One region of the Micromonospora sp. NPDC049204 genome, then DNA from elsewhere that is predicted to be linked to it. Evidence: riboswitches for the same ligand, from Rfam matches in the RefSeq annotation. Region 1 holds a riboswitch; each other region holds the start of a gene.
The links. Region 1 has a riboswitch for cobalamin ahead of AB0A90_RS33875 (acyl-CoA thioesterase). Riboswitches for the same ligand answer to the same signal wherever they lie in the genome.

Region 1 (5,022 bases):
GCGGGGAGAAAGTTCCGGCTCAGGGCACGTTGATCGTGAACTCGGCGGTGTGCACCTTGCCGGCGACCTGGAAGTCGAAGAACGCCCGGTACCGGCCCGAACTCGGGGCGGTCAGCCAGAACTTGACCGACCCGTCGACCAGCTCCGGCTCGGGGTGGACGTGCACGTACCCGAGGTCGCCCTCGCGGACGACGACCAGGTGCCCGTACGCGCCCAGGTACGGCTCCAACTGCACGGGCACGGTCGGGTCGGCGCTGACCTTGAAGTGCATCGGCGCCGTCACCCCCACCGTCGGGGTTCCGGTCATCGACACCGCGTACGGCCCGGCCTTCGCCTGGGCCTGCACTGGCGGCAACGCGGTCGGGGTGTGCGCGCCGGGCACGGTGTGGTCGACGCCCAACACGAGCGGAATCTGCGTGTCGTTGGTCGCGGTGACGGAGAAGTCGGCGTAGACGCGGTAGCCGCCGGGCCGGGCCAGTGTCAGGGGGACGCTCCAGGTGCCGTCGGCCGCCATCGTCGGGTGCAGGTGCTGATAGCCGGACAGGTCGCGGCCGACCACGATCAGGTGCAACGGCTTGTCGTGGACGACCGCGAAGCGGGTCGCCGGTTGCCGGTCGGTCCCGACGATGCGGAACCGGTAGTCCGCGCGTACCCCGGGCGGTTGGGACCGCTCCAGTGGTTGCAGGGTGTAGCCGCCGGCGCTGACCGTCGTCCCGGTCGCCAGCGTCTCGCCCGTCGCGCCGTCACCGCGATGCGTGTGCGGCCCGGTGCCCGCCGGGTGTTGGTGCCCGTCGTTCGCGGCGCCCTCCTGGCCCGGGGCGGGCGGACCGCCCGCGGGCTGCCGGGCGCTGCGGTCCGCCGGGTTCCCGTCGCCGGTCCCGATGCGGGCCAGACCGAACCCGGCCAGCAGAGCGATCACCAGCCCGCCGACGAGCAGGGCAAGGTGGGTGTTGCTCAGCCGGGATCCGGGCGCTGCGGCGGCGAGATCCGTGTCGGGCCGTGCTCCGGGCTCGACCGTGGGCTCGCCGTCCGTACCGGCGACGGTTTGATCGGTCGGCGTCGGATCGACCGCGACGCCCGTGCGGGCCGTGACGACCGCGTTGCCCTTGCGTGCCGCCGGCACGGTGGTGGGCCGCCGCTTGTCGCCCGGAGCCGGCGCGACGACGGGCCTGCGACCGTCGGCCTTGCCACCGCCGATGGTCTTGCCGCCGGTGGCCGGGCCAGTGCCGGCCTTGTTCGTGGGACGGGCACCACCGCCGCGTCGACCGGAGGTCGCCGGCGAGGTGCGGCCCCGGCCGGTGGGTCTGCGGGTGGAAGCCGATCGGCGACGCCAGAAGATGTACGCGGCCACCGCCCCGGCCGCCGCGACCACCACCGCCCAGCCGGCCAAGGCCACCGTTCCGAAGCCGCTCTCCTCGGTGGACCCGGTCGACGGAGCCGCCGCAGCCGGCGGGTTGGACGGATCGTCCGCGGTGGTCGGCACCGCCGAGGCCTGCCCGGACGTGTTGTGCTGCTCGGTGGCGGCCACCAGCGCCGGGTCCGGTTGGGTCGACGGCGGGCTCCACCCCTTCGGCGCCGCGGCCACCCGCCCGTCGTAGCGGAAGGTCAGGGTGCCCCGCACGGTGTCGCCGTCCGAGGCGACCGACAGGTAGCTCACCGAATACTGGCCCTTGGCGGGCAGGTGGGCGACGGTCACCACCGCGGGGAACCCCGTCGTGTACTCCCGTGGCTCGAACTGCCCGTTGACCAGGAAGTACTCCCGTACCGGCTTCTCCAGCGGCTTCGGCTCCCCCTGCGACCAGCCGTCGTCGACCCGGGTGCCGTCCGGGGCGGTGACCGTGAAGAACGCGTTGGCGGCGGCCTTCTCGGTGAAGTAGAGCCGCACCGCCGTGAACGGCTCGCGCACGGTGGAGCCGCCCGCCGGTGTGGACTCGGCGAGGGTCCCGTGAGCCGCGGCGGGTTGGGCGGACGCGAGCAGGGCGACCGCCGAGGCGAGGAGGAACGCGAGGAGGCCCGAGACCACCCGCCCGCAAGTCTGGGGGAGACGACGCATCTGGATATCCTCACCCTCGCGAGACTTTTTTCAAGAGGTGGCGATCTTCTTCCTCCGACGACAAAAGTTGACGACGAGGTCGCGGGCCGTCGCAGCGGGACGCCCCGGGTGGACACATTCCCTGGCCAGCTATGCTGCCGACGGCGCTGGTTCGCCCCGTCGTGACCGGCTGGGCGTCGCAAGAGGGAACCCGGTGGAAATCCGGGGCTGCCCCGCAGCGGTGAGTGGGAACGACCGCCGTCATCAGCACTGGGCCAACGGCCTGGGAAGCGACGGCCAGTAGGGGACCGGCGCGACCGGTCAGGCCCGCGAGTCCGAAGACCTGCCGGCGCCGCGTACACAACCGTGTGCGCTGCCGTCGGCCTCGCGGGTGGGCTGAGCGGGTGACGGGCCGTGCGTGTGGCGCACGGCCAGGTCCTCGTCAGCGCGTGTCCGCGACCCGGCGGTGTGGTTTCCCGAGGGACGGACTACCGCTGTGCACGACACCACCACGATCGCCGGCCGAGCGCCGTCGGCGTCGCACCTGACCCTGTCGCAGATCATGGACCAGCACCACACCAACCTGATGGGTACGGTGCGCGGCGGCCGGATCCTCAACCTCATCGACTCCGTCGCCGGTGTGGTCGCCGCCCGGCACTCCGACGGGCCGGCGGTGACCGCTGCCATCGACGAGACGGCGTTCCTCCGCGCGGTGCGGGTCGGTGACGTCGTACACGTCGATGCCCGGATCACCTGGGCCGGCCGCAGCTCGATGGAGGTCGCCGTCAAGGTGACCGCCGACCGGTGGGACCGGGCGGTGCCGCCCACCGACGTGGCCACCGCCCACCTGGTCATGGTCGCCATCGACGACGACGGTCAGCCTCGTACGGTGCCGCCGCTGCTGCCGGAGACCGACGGGGACCGGCGACGGTACCGGGAGGCGGAGATCCGCCGGGAGCACCGGCTGGCGCTGCGACGCGCGTTGCTCGACGGCGCCGACGACGCCTGACGCGCCCGTTGTGACGGTGGCCGGTCCGAGAACCCGCCCCACCGCCGATCCGGTCGGATAGCGTCCACGAGAGGCCCCGATCACGGAGAGTGTGGATGGCGATGCGCGCTGCGGTGCTGCGGGAGTTCGACGTTCCGCTGACGATCGAGGAGATCGACCAACCCAGCCCCGAGCGCGGGCAGGCGCTGGTGCGGATCGTCGCCAGCGGGGTCAACCCGCTCGACACGAAGATCCAGGCGGGAAAGGCCGCGCACGCACGCATCCAGCTCCCCGCGGTGCTCGGCCTGGACCTCGCCGGCGTCGTCGCGGCGGTCGGTGCGGAGGTGACCGACCTCGCGCCGGGAGACGAGGTGTACGGGCTGTGCGGGGGCGTGGGCGACCTCCAGGGTTCGCTTGCCGAGTACGCCGCCGTGGACACCCGACTCCTGGCCCGCAAGCCGAACACCCTCTCCATGCGGGAGGCCGCCGCGTTACCCCTGGCGGCGATCACCTCCTGGGAGGGGCTTGTCGACCGGGCCGGGGTCCGGGCCGGCCAGAAGGTGCTGGTGCACGGCGGCGCCGGTGGCGTCGGTTACGTGAGCGTCCAACTCGCCCAGGCGCGCGGCGCCGCGGCGTACGCCACGGGCGGGCCGGCGAGCATGTCTCTGATCGAGAGCCTGGGCGCGGTAGCGATCGACTACACCTCGACAAGCGTCGAGGAGTACGTGCAGAGGTACACCGACGGTGCCGGGTTCGACATCATCGCCGACAACGTGGGCGGCGCGACCCTCGACGCGTCGTTCGCGGCGGTGCGCACCTATCACGGCCACGTGGTCAGCGCGTTGGGCTGGGGGTCGCACTCGCTCGCCCCGCTGTCGTTCCGGGGAGCGACCTATTCCGGGGTGTTCACTCTGCTGCCGCTGCTGACCGGGCAGGGCCGCGAACACCAGGGCGACATTCTGCGCGAGGTCGCGGCGCTGGCCGACGCCGGCATGTTGCGCCCGCGACTGGATCCACGCACGTTCACGCTCGACACGGTCACGGACGCCCACCGCCTGGTCGCCAGCGGCACCGCGAACGGCAAGGTTGTCGTGGACGTCGCCGGTTGAGATGCGGGGACCGTCCCTCCGATCTGCAGGGCGCGTCGCGCCGCTGCGGGCCGCCCTTTGACCCTGGAGCTTCTGCGTCGCATTGCTGCCGCGCCCTGGCGTCTCGTAGGCGTCAAGGCGCTCGTGACGACGGATTCGGTGGTGGCAGCCGGATACCCTGCTCGATAACCGACCGGGGAGAGCCAATGGGCCTGTCAAGCCGTGAGTGTCCGGACTGCAGACGACGGGTCAAAGAGCCGTTTCAAGAGACAATCACCGGCCGCAAGGTCTGCCCTGACTGCGCCAACGCCCTCTTCATGGGCTCTGCTGCCGGCGCAATCACGGGGAATGTCGGCTCCGGGTACGGCGTCTGGGCCATGCTCATGCGCAAGATCCGGCGTTCGTCTGAGTGACGACCAGGACGACTCTGTCCGGACGTCCATGAACTCCGGTGGACTTTGAGGCAGCTCAATCGGTGCTTCCTGCGGAACGAAGGTGTCAAGCTTCGCCAGCGATGCGCCGTCGAAGTTGGTGCACCGCAACTCACTTGACTGGTGCGATCCGCCCGCGATTTGGTGGCGCCGTGAGCAAACTGTGGACCGCCCCCGAGAAAGACCCCAGGACCTTCGGTCAGCCCGTCGGCGAGAAGGCGACCTACCGGGAGTACCTCGGCAACTACCGCCTGACCATAGAGATGAAGTGCGACGGACTGGACGCCGAGCAGCTCGGCCGACGCTCGGTACCGCCCAGCACCCTGAGCTTGCTCGGCCTGGTCCGCCATCTGGCGCAGATGGAGAACCAGTGGTTCCAGCGTGTGCTGCAGGGGCGTACCGACGCACCGTGCCTTTACCAGCACGAGGACGACCCGGATTGGGACTTCGGGGGCGCGGTCCCCGACCCAGCGGTGGTGAAGG
Region 2 (5,022 bases), on a different contig from region 1:
GCGCATCGCGCTGGTGCCCCACACGGTCAGACCCACCGAGCGGGGGTACGACCCGGTGTCGGCGAGGTGCCGGGCCAGCAGCGAGTCGGCGAGGGCCACCCCGACGTCCCAGGCGTTGCGGCTGGGAATGGCCTTGGGGTCGACGGAGTAGAAGTTGCGGCCGGTGGGCAGCACGTTGACCAGGCCCCGGGTGGGTGAACCGGACGGGCCGGGCGGCACGAACCGGCCGTCGAGCGCGCCGAGAGTATTGGTCAGCTCGTCGGTGGTCCGGTCCAGCCGGGGCACCAGCTCGGTGGCGGCGAAGTGCAGCACAGCGGCGACGTCCGGGATCGACTGGCCGGTCACCTCGACAACCACCGCGTCGACGGCCTCGGCGTCCCAGCCGAGCGTCTCCATCCCGATAACCAACCGCCGGGCGAGGGCCTCGATCAGGTCGACCGCGTCGGCGGCGGTGCCGGCCGGCCCGTCCACCACGTCGGTCAGCGCCGTGGGCACCGCCAGTCGTTCGCCCGGTGCCGCGAGCAGCTCCTGCTCGTCGAGGGAGTACGCGACGGCGAGCGCCTGCCGCAGGCCGGGCAGGGAGCGGGCGCCACCCCAGATCTGCGGGGCGCGCAGCACCGCGAGGACCAGGTTGACCCGGGGCTCACCGGTGGGCGCGTCGGCGAGGATGTGCAGCCCGTCGCGGATCTGCACGTCCTTGATCTCGCAGAGGTACCCGTCGAGGTGCAGCACGAACTCGTCGAAGTCATCCGCGTCGGGCATCGCCTCGGCGTGCAGGTCGTGGTGCAGCTCCGCCGCGCGGACGAGGTCCCAGATCTGCGCCCGCACGGTGGGCACCTTCGCCGGGTCGAGGGCCTGCACGGTGGCGTACTCGTCGAGCAGTTGTTCCAGTTTGGCCAGGTCGCCGTAGGTTTCGGCGCGGGCCATCGGCGGCACCAGGTGGTCGATGACCACGGCGTGCGCGCGACGTTTGGCCTGGGTGCCCTCGCCGGGGTCGTTGACGATGAACGGGTAGACCAGCGGCAGGTCACCGAGGACCGCGTCGGGGGCGCAGTCGGCGGCCAGGCCGAGGCCCTTGCCGGGCAGCCACTCCAGGGTGCCGTGTTTGCCCAGGTGCACCACGGCGTCCGCGCCGAAGCCGCCGTCGGCGACCGGGGCGGCCAGCCAGCGGTACGCGGCCAGGTAGTGGTGACTCGGCGGCAGGTCCGGGTCGTGGTAGATGGCGATCGGGTTCTCCCCGAAGCCGCGCGGCGGTTGGATCAGCAGCACCACGTTGCCGAAGCGCAGCCCGGCGAGCACGATGTCCCCGCCCTCGGTGTAGAGCTGGCCGGGCGGCTCACCCCAGTGTTCCCGCATCCGTTCCCGCAGCTCGGACGGCACCTGGTCGAACCACCGCCGGTAGGTCTGCCCCGGTATCCGCGCCTCGGCGGCGGCCAGCTGCTCCGGGGTCAGCCACTCCACGTCGTGACCACCGGCGGCGATCAGCGCGTGGATCAGAGCGTCGCCGTCGTCGGGCACCGGCGCGTCGCCCAGGTGGTAGCCGGCCTCGGCGAACGCGGCCAGCAGTCGGACCGCCGAGACCGGGGTGTCCAGCCCGACGGCGTTGCCGACCCGGGAGTGCTTGGTGGGGTACGAGCTGAGCACCACGGCGACTCGCTTGTCGGCGTTGGGGACGTACCGCAGCCGGGCGTGGCGCACGGCGATCCCGGCGACCCGGGCGGCCCGGTCGGCGTCGGCCGCGTAGACCGAGAGGCCGTCGGCGTCGATCTGCTTGAACGAGAACGGCACGCTGACGATCCGGCCGTCGAACTCGGGGATGGCCACCTGCATCGCCGCGTCCAACGGGGACAGCCCCGCGTCGCTGCCGGCCCACTGCTCGCGGGTGCTGGTCAGGCAGAGCGCCTGGATGATCGGCACGTCCAGGGCGGCCAGGGCGCCGACGTCCCAGGCGTCCTCGTCGCCGCCCCCGGAGGCGTCCGCGGCGACCGCGCCACCGGCGGCCAGCACGGTGACCAGCAGCGCGTCGCAGCGGGCGAACAGCCCGAGCGGTCCCGCGCCGGTGGTCAGCCCTCGCAGCGAGCCGCAGAAGATCGGCAACGGGTTGCCGCCGGCGTTGTGGACCGCGTCCGCGAGGACGTCGACGAATTCGGTGTTGCCGGCGAGGGCGTGCGCCCGGTAGAAGACGATCCCCACGGTGGGCCGCAGCGGGTCGGTCGGGTGTTCGCCGTGCACGCCGTACGCGGGGGTGGGCGCGGGCGGGGCGAACCCCTCGCCGGTGAGCAGCACCGTGTCGGAGAGGAACCGGGCGAGCTGCCCCAGGTTGTCCGGCCCACCCTCGACGAGGTACGCCAACGCCTGGGTGACGACCCCGGACGGCACTGTGGAGATGGCCATCAGCTCCGCGTCGGGCAGCGCCTCGCCGCCGAGCACGACCGTCGGCACACCGGTGGCGAGCACCGCGGCGAGGCCGTCCGGCCACGCCTGCCGACCGCCGAGCAGGCGTACGACGACGAGGTCGACCCCGTCGAGCAGGGCGGGCACCTCGTCGGCGGCGACCCGCGCGGGGTTGGCGAGCCGGTAGTCGGCGCCGCTGGCGCGGGCGGCCAGCAGGTCGGTGTCGGCGGTGGAGAGCAGCAGGATGCGCACGGCGGGCTCCGGAGAGTGACGCCCTGGCCGCTACGGAGGCGACCTGGACGAAGCGGGTGGGTGCGGCGTCAGCCGGTACGACGGCTCGGCCGGGCTCAGCGACGCGGACGTCGGGGCCGGTCAGCGCCGGACGCCCAGGTCAGCGGTACCGGAAGCCAGCGGTCTGGCGCACGCCGCGACGGCCGGGCCGGGACGTGCGGGGCCGGCCGGTTGTGGGCGCGGTGCAGTGCCCGCCAAACGGCTCATGACGATGATCGTCAATGGATGAGACGCTGTGCGTCATCGGGTCCTCCTCGGGTGTCCACGCCCTGGGGTACATCCCGACGGCCGAAGTATCCTGGCTTCCGGATCGACGCTCTCCCCCGGCCTTCCAACCGCAGACACACGGTCGTGACTCACGAGGGGGGATCGCTCCCCGGTGACAGTGGCGGGACCGCGTCGGAATCGCACCGACTTCCTTCACTGCCGTCAGGCCGCGAATGCTGCCACACCCCTCCGCCGCCGGTCAACGCCGGCCCTGGCACCGCCCGGCCGCGCTCATCACATTGACCTGGGAAAATATAGGTGCGCGGGGTTGCCTGACCACGAGACGGCGAGCTGATTGGCCGGTGGCGGAGTGATCCCGCAGAGGGAGCCGAGTGTCTGTGTGACTCCCTCTGGAGCTGATGTCGTAGACGATTCAGCACCCACGGGGTCAGCCCTGGGTTACTCGTGCTCGAAGCGGCGCGGCCGGCGAGTCAGTGACAGCCAGCCGAGAAAACGGGCGTGCACTCCCCGCAGGTGTCCGAGACCACCTGGCCATCGGCGTCTACGACGAGTCCATTCGCGCCAACGTGCTTCTGATCGATGACCGACTCTGCGTCGTCCAGCACTACCTACCGCGGATGCGGGGCGTCGACTGCCCGACGATGGTCATCGAACGCGACACGAGTCCCTCCGGCCTCTACCCGATATTCGACGAGATGTTCACCTCACTCTGGGAGCGCAGCCGCCAGCTATGACTGACCACGCCCGCCTCCTCCCCCTCGCACAGGAGGCCGTCGACCTGGCACACGACCTGATGCGGACGCTCCAGCCCGGCGCGCTGACCTTCAAGGGTGACCGTGACATGGCGTCCGAGGTGGACTACGCCATCGAGCGAGCGGTCCGCGAGCATCTGGCCGCCACGGCGCCGGACATCGGTTTCCTCGGCGAGGAGTATGGCGGCAGCGGCGACACCGGCGCACTGACCTGGGCACTCGACCCCGTCGACGGCACCGTCAACTTCGTCCACGGCTCACCCCTGTGCGCGATCTCCCTCGGCCTCCTGCACGGCACAGACGCCGTCCTCGGCGTCATCGACCTGCCGTTCCTCGGCACCCGCTACCACGCCGTTCAGGGGCACGGCGCCTATGCCGACAACCGACGCATCTGCGCCAGCCAGGTCACCGATCTCCGGGACGCCGTCGTCGCCATCGGCGACTACGCGGTCGGTGCCGACGCCAGCCGGAAGAACGCCGAGAGACTCGCCATCACCGAGCAGCTCACCCGGCACGTCCAACGGATCCGCATGCACGGTTCGGCCGCGATCGACCTCGCCTGGTTGGCGCAGGGCAGGATCGACGCGTTCATCATGCTCAACAACAAGCCCTGGGACACCGTCGCGGGCGTCGTGATCGCCCGAGAGGCCGGTGCGCTCGTCGTCGACGTCGACGGCACGCCCCACAGCGCACACGCTGTCGCCACGATCGGCGGCAACGATCTGCTCCTACCGCCCGTCCTCACGCTCGTTCAGCGATCACTCGCATGTGCGGAAGGCATGACTGGTCTTCCGCCTCACCCAGCGGATCCCCATTGATCACCTGCCGGTGATCACGCCACCGCTCACACGACGAGAGTGCACGGGCAACAACGGCTCCAACGTCGGGACACCACCTGGTCGCAGTCCCGCCTTGTCGATCATGGGGTTGTGGTGGGCGACAAAGCAGCCTTTCGTGGCCAAACTAGGCACCACACCTCCATGATCGACCCCGATATCGGGTCGCTCGGCAGCATGATTCGTGGACGTTTCGCCTCAGCGGGCGTGGCGTTCCGGGTGGGCGCGGCTCCAGGTCCGCATCCGTTCCGGGTAGCCGGTGCGGCCCGCCTCGTACAGCGGCACCGCGTGCTTGCGGGCGATGGACCCGGCCGCGCGGGGGGTGCCGGTACGGCGGCGGATCCACTCCCCGTCGTGGGCGATCGCCACCACCGTGGTGTCCGTCGCGGTGGTCTCCGGCTCCAGGTAGAACTCCACCCCGCGCCGGCTCGTGACGAACGCCTCCAGCGCGGCGAGGTCGTCCCGGGTCGCCTCCCGGTCCAGCTTCGTCGGGGTCGCCTCGGCGCCCCGTGACCGGCGAC
Region 3 (5,022 bases), on a different contig from region 1:
GCAGGCCTCGCACGACTCGGGGTTCTCCAGCGAGCAGGCCAGCGCCTCCGCGTCGACGGCGACGGCGACGGGTGCGACAGCACTGACGGTGGCCTGTTGGATCCGGGTGGCGGGCCGCGAGCGCAGGTAGTACGTGGACTTCAGCCCGGCCTTCCAGGCGTACAGGTACATCGAGGAGAGCTTGCCGATGGTCGGCGCGGCCAGGAACAGGTTCAGCGACTGGGACTGGTCGATGAACGGGGCACGGGCGGCGGCCAGGTCGATCAGCGCCCGCTGCGGCAGTTCCCAGGCGGTGCGGAACAACTCCCGGACGCCGGCCGGCAGCTCGGCGATGTCCTGCACCGACCCCTCCGCCCGCTTGATCGCCGAGCGGATCCGCTCGGTCCACAGACCGCGGGCCTTCAACTCGCGGACCAGAGCGGTGTTGACCTGGAGGAACTCCCCCGACAGGGTCTCGCGCTTGAACAGGTTGGACACCTGCGGCTCGATGCACTCGTAGCACCCGGCGATCGAGGCGATGGTCGCGGTCGGCGCGACCGCCACGAGCAGCGAGTTGCGCAGCCCGTCCGTCGCAACCCGCTGGCGCAGCGCGTCCCAGCGCGCGGTCTGCGTACCCTCGACACCCCACAGGTCCGGTTGGAGCTGGCCCCGCGCGGCCCGGGTCTGCGGGTACGCCGGGTGCGCGCCGAAGCGACGCGCCAGGTCGGCGGAGGTCTCCAGCGCGGTCAGGTACAACTCCTCGCTGATCCGGGTGGACAGCTCCCGAGCGGCCGGCGAGTCGAACGGCAGCCGCAGCGCGAAGAAGACGTCCTGAAGGCCCATCAGCCCGAGCCCCACCGGCCGCCAGCGGGGGTTGCTCGCCGCCGCCTGCTCGGTCGGGTAGTAGTTGATGTCGATGACCCGGTCCAGGAAGGTCACGGCGGTACGGACGGTGGCGCGCAGCCGCTCCCAGTCGATGCCGCCGTCGCTGAGGTGCGCGGCGAGGTTCACCGAGCCGAGGTTGCACACGGCGGTCTCGGCGTCGCTGGACACCTCGATGATCTCGGTGCACAGGTTGGACAGGTGCACCACGTTGCCGTCCTCGGCGGTCTGGTTGCACAGTCGGTTCGCGGCGTCCTTGAAGGTCATCCACCCGTTGCCGGTCTGGGCGAGGGTGCGCATCATCCTGCCGTACAGCTCCCGCGCCGGGACCTGCCGCACGTGGCGGCCCTGCGCCTCGGCCTGCCGGTACGCGGCGTCGAACCGCTCCCCCCACAGGTCGGGCAGCTCGGGTACCTCGTGCGGGTCGAACAGTGACCACATCTCGTCGGCCTCGACCCGGCGCATGAACTCGTCCGGGATCCAGTTGGCCAGGTTGAGGTTGTGGGTGCGGCGGGCGTCCTCGCCGGTGTTGTCCCGCAGTTGTAGGAACTCCTCGATGTCCGGGTGCCACGGTTCCAGATAGACGCAGGCCGCGCCCTTGCGCCGGCCGCCCTGGTTGACCGCGGCGACGCTCGCGTCCAGTGTGCGCAGCCACGGCACGATCCCGTTGGACTGCCCGTTGGTGCCGCGGATCAGTGCACCCCTGGACCGGACCCGGGAGTACGCGATGCCGATGCCGCCGGCGAACTTGGACAGGTTGGCGACCTGGGCGTACCGCTGGTAGATGGAGTCCAACTCGTCGCGCGGAGAGTCGACCAGATAGCAGGAGGACATCTGGGTGTGTCGGGTGCCGGAGTTGAACAGTGTCGGCGAGCTGGGCAGATAGGCCAGGCTGGACATCAGCCGGTAGAAGCCGACCGCCTCGTCCGGCGTCTGGGACAGCCCGCAGGCCACCCGGAGCAGCCAGTACTGCGGGGTCTCCAGCACCAGCCGGCTGGTGGGGTGACGCAGCAGGTACCTGTCGTACACCGTGCGCAGGCCGAAGTACTCGAATCGTCGGTCGCCGTCGGGATCGACAGCGTGGTCGAGCATCGGGGCGTGGGCGGCGACGAACGCGGCGGTGTCGTCGCCGACCAGGCCCTCGGCGTGGCCGATCCGGATCGCCGCGCTGAACGAGGTGACGCCCTGTCGACGCACCTCCTTGTCGACGTAGCCGGACAGCAGCCGGGCGGCGAGGCGCGAGTACTGCGGTTCCTCACCGATCATCTCGGCGGCGGTCTGGATGGAGAGCCGGTCCATCTCGGCCGTCGTCGCGCCGTCGTACAGGCCGCTGATCGTGCGGGTGGCGACCCGCATCGGGTCGACGTCGGCCAGGTCGTCGGCCCACCGCTCGACCGCACGGACGATCTTGTTGACGTCCACGGACTCGGTGGTGCCGTTGCGCTTGCGCACCTGCATCGGCGTGCGCCGGACGGCCGCGTCGCCGCTGACCGGGACTGCCTCGGTGACTGTCACCACTCACTCCTCGCGAGTTCGAGACCTGATGGCCCCTCGAACGCGTGGAGACGGACACCAACGGACGCCACGCCGGCACGGCGTGGGTCAGGTGGCGTCGGCCGTCCCACGCGGCCTCGGACCGCCGCCCACCCGGGTGCGGGTACGCGGCGCGCTGGCAGGTCTTCGGACTCGTGGGCACGACCGGGTTGGCCGGTCTCCTACTGGCCGTCGCTTCCCAGACCGCTTCGTGGCCCAGTGCTTCTGACGGCTGTCGTTCCCACTCACCGCTGCGGGACAGTCCCGGATTTCCACCGGGTTCCCTCTTGCCTCGACCACTCCGGATGAGCGGCCGAACCAGCTGCGTTCGACACCATATATAGGGACGCTGCGGTTGTCACACCCCACATGTCGGTCTCGGGCGTGTCGACGGCGACCTCCGTGACGGTCATCACCGGCCACGCCGACCAGGCCGAGTCGCGCCGGGGCGCGGTGGACCGACACCCGCGCGGCGCGCGGCACACGAGCAGGTGTCGACATTCGGAAAGGTGTGATGTATTAAGTCTTTAGATGTAAGGATCCCTACCTATACTTAGGCGTCAATGTAGTTATCCGGAGTGGACATCTAATCTTCTGAACCACTCCTCATATCTCGCACCACCGTCCCCATCGGGCCGGCGGTGCCGCAGCAGTGCCCGGGCCGACGACGAGGTGCCGCCCGTCGAAGGTGCCTACCAGCGCGGCGAATGTCGGCACCACCGCATTAAGGGCTCGCGGATCGGGTACGGCGATCACGGGGACCGCGCACCGACGAATCTCCAGCACGAAGAAACATTGGATGTCTTCGATACCCGACGGATCGACGTCGTTGACGCGTCGGATCGACCCTCCGTATACTCCCAGAGATCATCTGATCTTTAGCCTAACCGGGCGAGGAGCGCATGCCGCAGATCACCGCCGTCACTGTCGAGGACGTCCGCTTCCCCACCTCCCTGACCGCTGACGGCTCCGACGCCATGAACAAGGACGGCGACTACTCGGCGGCCTACGTCGTCCTGCACACCGACGGCGTCGACAGCAGCGGTGCGCCACTCGCGGGCCACGGCCTGACCTTCACCATCGGCCGGGGCAACGACATCGTCGTCGCGGCGGCCGTCCATCAGGCACAGCGCCTCGTCGGCGTGGACGTCGCGACGATGGCGGCGGACATGGGCGCGGTCTACCGTCTGCTCACCTCCGACTCGCAACTACGCTGGCTCGGCCCAGAGAAGGGTGTCGTGCACCTGTCGCTGGCCGCCGTCCTCAACGCGTCGTGGGATCTGGTCGCCCGGGTCGCCGACAAGCCGCTGTGGCGGCTGCTCGTCGACATGTCCCCCGAGCAGCTCGTCGACATCGCGGACCTGCGCTACCTGTCCGACGCGCTGACCCGGGACGAGGCGCTGGCCATCCTGCGGGCCAAGGAGAGCACGAAGGCGGCCCGTCTCGCCGAGCTCGACCGGACCGGCTACCCCGCCTACACCACCTCGGCAGGCTGGCTCGGCTACGGCGACGACAAGCTGCGCCGGCTGTGCCAGGAGGCGGTGGACACCGGCTACGGCTACGTCAAGCTGAAGGTGGGCGCCAACCTCGACGACGACATCCGCCGGTGCGGCATCGCCCGGGAGATCCTCGGTCCGGACCGCAACCTGATGATCGACGCCAACCAGGTGTGGGACGTCGGTCAGGCCATCGAGTGGGTCAAGGCCCTGGCGCAGTTCGAGCCACTGTGGATCGAGGAGCCGACCAGCCCCGACGACATTCTGGGCCACGCCGCCGTGCGCCGCGCCGTCGCTCCGATCGGAGTCGCCACCGGCGAGCACTGCCACAACCGGGTGATGTTCAAGCAGTTGTTCCAGGCCGAGGCCATCGACTTCTGCCAACTGGACACCGGCAGGTTGGCCAGCATCAACGAGATCGTCGCCGTGCTGCTGCTCGCCGCGAAGTTCGACATCCCCGTGTGCCCCCACGCCGGCGGTGTCGGGCTGTGCGAGATGGTCCAGCACGTGTCGGTGCTCGACTACGTGGCGATCTCGGGAGATCTCACCAACCGGGTCACCGAGTTCGTCGACCACCTGCACGAGCATTTCACCGACCCGTGCATCATCCAGGACACCGGCTCGGGCAGCGGTTACGTCCTGCCCAGCCAGCCCGGTTACTCCACCCGGATGCGCCAGGAGTCGGTCGAGCTCTACCGGTTCCCCGACGGCGGCTACTGGGCGGCGACGGACCCGACTACGGTGTCATCTTCGGAGCCGTACGTGATCGCGGGTGGGACGGCCACCCCCGCCGGCCGCTAGGGGGATGTCATGTCGCGCACCGACGAGGTGGTGAACGGCATCAAACGGATGATCCTCGAAGGGCGTTTCAAGCCCGGGGACCGGCTGCCCATCGAAAAGGACCTCGCCGAGTCGCTCGGCGTCTCGCGGGGCTCGCTGCGCGAGGGGATGTCGGCTCTGTCGATCCTCGGCATCGTCAATATCCGCCAGGGTGACGGCACCTACGTCACCAACCTCGACGCGCCGCAACTGTTGGCCCCGATGGGCTTCGTGGTCGACTTCCAGGGTCAGGGCGACCCACGGCACGTGCACATCGTCCGGCGGCTGTTGGAGTGCGAGGCCGCCCGCCTGG
Region 4 (5,022 bases), on a different contig from region 1:
TGTCAAGTTCAAGAAGCTGGTCGGCGGCGGCTCGATGCAGATCGTCAACCAGACGGTGCCGCGCGCCCTGCGCAGCCTCGGTTACCCCGAGGAGCAGGTCGAGGCGATCGTCGAGCACATCGCCGACCACGGCCACGTGGTGGACGCCCCGGGCCTCAAGCCGGAGCACTACCCGGTCTTCGACTGCGCCATGGGCGAGCGGACGATCGCCCCGATGGGTCACGTGCGGATGATGGCGGCCATCCAGCCGTTCGTCTCCGGCGCCATCTCCAAGACGGTCAACATGCCGGAGGCGGCCACCGTCGAGGACGTCGAGAAGATCTACTTCGAGGGCTGGAAGCTCGGCCTCAAGGCGCTGGCGATCTACCGGGACAACTGCAAGGTCGGTCAGCCGCTCTCGGTGGCCAAGTCCAACAAGGCCACCGAGCCGGCCGCGGTCGAGGCCGCGCCGGCCGCCGTGGAGAAGGTCATCGAGTACCGGCCGGTGCGTAAGCGCCTGCCGAAGAAGCGCCCGTCCGAGACGGTCAGCTTCTCCGTCGGTGGCGCCGAGGGCTACCTCACCGCGTCGTCCTACCCGGACGACGGCCTCGGCGAGGTCTTCCTGAAGATGTCCAAGCAGGGCTCGACCCTGGCCGGCGTGATGGACGCCTTCTCGGTGGCCATCAGCATCGGCCTGCAGTACGGCGTGCCGCTGGAGACGTTCGTCAGCAAGTTCACCAACATGCGCTTCGAGCCGGCCGGCATGACCGACGACCCGGACGTGCGGATGGCCGCCTCGGTGATGGACTACATCTTCCGTCGCCTGGCGCTGGACTTCCTGCCCTACGAGCGCCGCGCCGAGCTGGGCATCTTCACCGCCTCGGAGCGGGCCGCCCAGTTGCGGGCCGAGGCCGACGCGGAGGCCGCCGCCGTCACCGGCGCGGAGCTCACCGCGATGGCGTCCTCGGCTCCGGTGGAGGCCCCGGCCAAGTCGGAGGCCGTCGCCCAGCCGGCCCAGGAGATGGCCGACGTGGCCGCCGCCAAGCCGGCTCCGAGCGTGGGTTCCAGCACCGAACTGCTGGAGGCCGTGATCGGCAAGGCCGCCGACGCGCCGCTCTGCTTCACCTGCGGTACGAAGATGCGCCCCGCCGGTAGCTGCTACGTCTGCGAGGGCTGCGGCTCCACCAGCGGCTGCAGCTGACACGTCAGCGACGAGCCCCGGGCGTTCGCGCGCCCGGGGCTCGTTTGTGTGCGGGTCACTCGGACCAACGATCCTGGTGGATCACCGACGACAGCGGACGTCGCTGACGCCAGCCGTGCCGCTCCAGGTCCGGCGTCTCCTCCAGATGGGTGACCGGGCCGAGGCAGAGCCACGCCACCGGGCGGACGGTGGCCGGGATGCCGAGCAGGTCGCGCAGGAACGACTCCCGGTAGAACGAGACCCAGCCGACCCCGAGCTGCTCGGCGGTTGCGGCCAGCCACAGGTTCTGGATCGCCAGACAGACCGAGTAGAGGCCGGCGTCGGCGATCGCGTGACGGCCGAGCACGGCCGGCCCACCCCGCTCCGGGTCGTACGTGACCACGACCGACAACGTCGACTCTCGTACGCCATCGATCTTTATCCGGGCGAAGCGTTCCGCCGCCGCACCGTCGAGAGTGGCCGCGAAGGTGTCCCGCTCCCGCTCCACGTGCCGGTGGAACTGCTGCCGCAGCTCAGGATCGCGGACCAGGATGAAGTCCCAGGGCTGGGAGAGGCCGACGCTCGGCGCGGCGTGCGCCGCCGTGAGGATCCGATCCAACGTATCCGCGGGGATCGGCGCCCCGGTGAACTGGGCACGTACGTCCCGACGGCGGTGGATGGTCTCGTAGAGTCCGTTGTTCAAGGCAGGCTCCCGCTGCGCTCGCGCCCCTGACGGGGCGATGACGCGAGGCCGGTCTTCGGACTCCCGGATCTCCGCTGGTCACCCGCCTTCCCAGCCCCTCAGGGCCAGTGGCTGCGTCTGGTACGCGTGGGTGGCAGCTCCCCGGTCACCGCGGCGGGCCCGTGCCGGACTCACACCGGCTTCCCGATTCTCCCCACTCGCGCGGGGCACCTCGCAACGTTTGTGCCACCGCGCAGCATAGCGGCCGCCCCTGCCTGCGGGGTGGCGGTCCGTCGCCCGGTCGCATGTCCGGCCGGGCGACGGCCGCTACCCGCGCCGTCTGCGTCAGGCGGAAAGTTCCGCCCGGATCAGCGCGGCCAGCTCGGCGGGCTGAGAAAGGAACGGCGAGTGCGAGGAGTTCATGCGCAACACCCGCTCGGCCCGCTTGGCCATGAGCTCCTGCGCGAAGGGCGGAAGAGCGTTGTCGGCCGCACAAATGAGGTAGGTGCTGGGAATGGTGCGCCACGCGGCCTCGGTCAGCGGCTGCTGCGTCGAGGCCCAGGACTGGAGCCCGAGTCGTGCAACGGCCTGTTCCGCGATTTCCGGATCGACGTCGCTGTAGAAGACCTCTCGGGGCTGCGACGGTTCGATGTGACCCCTGCCCTTCAGGTCCGTCCGCTCGTGAACCTCCCACCACGGCGGAGCAACGCCGCCGGCGGTGGAGAAGAGCGAATCGCCGACATCCGGCTGGAAAGCGGCGAGATAAACGATTCGGCGTACGTTGTCCGCGGCAGCGAGCGCCTCCGTGACTGGTGCGCCACCGTAGGAGTGGGCGACGACCACGACCGGTCCGTCGATGGCGGCGACGGCGGCTTTGACCACGGCAGCGTCGTCGTAGAGGTCACCGAGGGCAGCGGGGTCGTTGCCGCTACTGGGTAGCGCGACGGTGTGGATGTCGATATCCGGAAACTGCTCGATGAGCGACTGCCAGACCCAGGGCCCGTGCCAGGCACCGTGCACGAGAAGAAGCGACGGAATGCTGTTCAAGATGATGTTCCTGCCCGCATGTATTCAAATGATCGGATCTGGAGTTCGTCGTCGACCACGCCGTCGTGCATCACCGGAGCGCCCCATCTCGACCGAGGACAGCGGAAATATATGCCGCTACTTTTGGGTAGCAAGGCGCGGATGACTATGAGCCGAGCCACAAGCCCGATCGGCGGCGGTGTGCTCGTGATCAACAACACGTTGCCTGGCTCGGGCCGAATCCAAGCTCATTCCCGTATTGCTTGCTGAGCGCCGCTGGATAGCAAACTCGCGCCCGTGGCGGTGCGGTTGTCCGCAATTCCCCCGACGCACCTGCCGGGCTACTCGCTCGCGCGCTCGGCCGCGCGTACCGCGTTGCGGAACAGCATCGCGACGGTGGTCGGACCGACGCCGCCCACCCGGGGCGTGATGGCGCCGGCGACCTCGGCGCACGCTTCGTCCACGTCCGGTAGGAGGCGCCGTCCTTCGTAGCGGACGCCGGCGCCGATGACGACGGCGCCGGGCTTGACGTGCTCGGGCCGAACGATCCGGGGTACGCCCGCGGCGGCGACGAGGATGTCGGCGCGGCGGGTGTAGCGGTCCCAGTCGGGCACGCCGGTGTGGACGACGGTGACGGCGGCGTTGGCGGTCGGACGCTTCTGGGCGAGCAGCATCGCCAGGGGGCGGCCAAGGGTGGCGCCGCGACCGAGGATGACGACCTCACGACCGGCGACGGGGATCTCGTGGTACGCCAGGAGGGCTTCGATGCCGGCGGGGGTGCACGGCAGCGGGCCGGGCAGGCCGACGGCGAGACGCCCCATGTTCAGCGGGTGCATGCCGTCGACGTCCTTGTCCGGGTCGATCGTCAGCAGCGCCGCGTCGTAGTCCAGATGCCCCGGCACGGGGTACTGCACGAGCAGTCCGTGCACGGCGGGATCGCTGTTGAAGCGGGCAATGGCCTGGTGCAGTTCGGCCTGGGTGGCGGTGGCGGGCAGATGCACGTGCGGGGAGGCGAACCCGAGCGCGGCGGCCTGGCGCTGCTTGATGGCGATGTAGCCGGCGCTGGCGTCGTCGTCGCCGACGAGGATGGTGGCGAGGCTCGGTGTGATCCCGCGGCTGCGGAGTGCTGCGGCAGCGGCGGCGGTCTCGGCCAGGACGGCTTCGGCGACGGGTGCGCCCGGCAGGAGCCGAGCCGTGCCAGACGGGGTGTGGTGCTGCGCGGATCCACTGGTCGTGGTCATGACGGATTCTCCACGCAGGCGCCCAGGCGGTCGACGCCCGCGAGAGGCTCCCCGATGGTTTCACCATCCCCGTGCCGCCAGTCGCCGGTGCTTCGATCATGCCGCATCAACGGGGCGACTGCCCAGCTGACCGGCCCGTGCCGCCTCGGGCGGGGGGTTTGGTAACACCAGCGGTCCGGCTTACGAAGAAGAGGTGTGAGTGACGAGAGGGGACAGCCTGTGCGTGAGCCCAGCGAAGCGGGAGGTGACATCTCCGGCATCGGGGCCGATCCGGTGGCCTTCGAGGTCTTCTACCGGCGGCACCTGGAGGCGGTGGGCCGGTTCGTGGCGCGGCGGGTCGACGACCCGCACCTCGCCGCCGACCTGACCGCCGACGTGTTCCTGGCGGTGATCGAGTCCGCGGACGGCTACCGGCCGGACCGGGGGAGCCAGGTCGCTTGGCTGTACGGGGTGGCCCGCAACGTCATCGGCGACGAACGGCGTCGGGCGGCCCAACGGCTGCGGGTGACCGGCCGACTGGCCGGACGACGGGACCTCGGCCCCGATGACATCGCCCGCATCGAGGAGCGGATCGACGCCGAGTCGGCGGCCCGCCACACCTGTCGGGCGCTGAGCGAGCTGCCCGAGGGCACCCGAACGCTTGTCGAACTCGTCGCCGTGGACGGCCTCAGTGTCGCGGAGGCGGCGACCGTGGTCGGGATGTCCCCGGTCGCTGCCCGGGTCCGCCTGCACCGTGCCCGTCGCGTCGTCCAGGCCGTGCTCGCCCGCCCGGCCACCACCCTCGCCTGAGCAGACGGAGCTGACGCCATGAACAAGATCGAACAGTCGACCGAGGGTTTCGAGGAGCAGCTCCTCAGAGATCTGAGCGCCCACGTCGCCCGGCGGGCCGAGGTGGCTTCGGCGACCCGTGCCGC

Region 2: another riboswitch for cobalamin. It lies ahead of cobN (cobaltochelatase subunit CobN); the one in region 1 lies ahead of AB0A90_RS33875 (acyl-CoA thioesterase).
Region 3: another riboswitch for cobalamin. It lies ahead of AB0A90_RS01190 (ribonucleoside-diphosphate reductase subunit alpha); the one in region 1 lies ahead of AB0A90_RS33875 (acyl-CoA thioesterase).
Region 4: another riboswitch for cobalamin. It lies ahead of bluB (5,6-dimethylbenzimidazole synthase); the one in region 1 lies ahead of AB0A90_RS33875 (acyl-CoA thioesterase).

Annotation. Positions count from the first base shown of each region.
Region 1 is NZ_JBEZDC010000030.1:30,389-35,410, forward strand. Features, by position in the region: gene AB0A90_RS33870 (copper resistance protein CopC) at 20-2,053, opposite strand; cobalamin riboswitch at 2,184-2,398, shown strand; gene AB0A90_RS33875 (acyl-CoA thioesterase) at 2,529-3,041, shown strand; gene AB0A90_RS33880 (zinc-dependent alcohol dehydrogenase family protein) at 3,137-4,129, shown strand; gene AB0A90_RS33885 (DinB family protein) at 4,692-5,022, shown strand, end outside.
Region 2 is NZ_JBEZDC010000028.1:41,642-46,663, forward strand. Features, by position in the region: gene cobN (cobaltochelatase subunit CobN) at 1-2,646, opposite strand, end outside; cobalamin riboswitch at 2,977-3,106, opposite strand; gene AB0A90_RS33430 (DUF5919 domain-containing protein) at 3,387-3,647, shown strand; gene AB0A90_RS33435 (inositol monophosphatase family protein) at 3,644-4,483, shown strand; gene AB0A90_RS33440 (hypothetical protein) at 4,700-5,022, opposite strand, start outside.
Region 3 is NZ_JBEZDC010000001.1:233,141-238,162, forward strand. Features, by position in the region: gene AB0A90_RS01190 (ribonucleoside-diphosphate reductase subunit alpha) at 1-2,319, opposite strand, end outside; cobalamin riboswitch at 2,515-2,732, opposite strand; gene AB0A90_RS01195 (L-fuconate dehydratase) at 3,297-4,691, shown strand; gene AB0A90_RS01200 (FadR/GntR family transcriptional regulator) at 4,701-5,022, shown strand, end outside.
Region 4 is NZ_JBEZDC010000007.1:156,174-161,195, forward strand. Features, by position in the region: gene AB0A90_RS15915 (vitamin B12-dependent ribonucleotide reductase) at 1-1,180, shown strand, start outside; gene bluB (5,6-dimethylbenzimidazole synthase) at 1,236-1,862, opposite strand; cobalamin riboswitch at 1,891-2,091, opposite strand; gene AB0A90_RS15925 (alpha/beta hydrolase) at 2,187-2,888, opposite strand; gene AB0A90_RS15930 (bifunctional 5,10-methylenetetrahydrofolate dehydrogenase/5,10-methenyltetrahydrofolate cyclohydrolase) at 3,209-4,108, opposite strand; gene AB0A90_RS15935 (sigma-70 family RNA polymerase sigma factor) at 4,328-4,897, shown strand; gene AB0A90_RS15940 (CU044_5270 family protein) at 4,916-5,022, shown strand, end outside.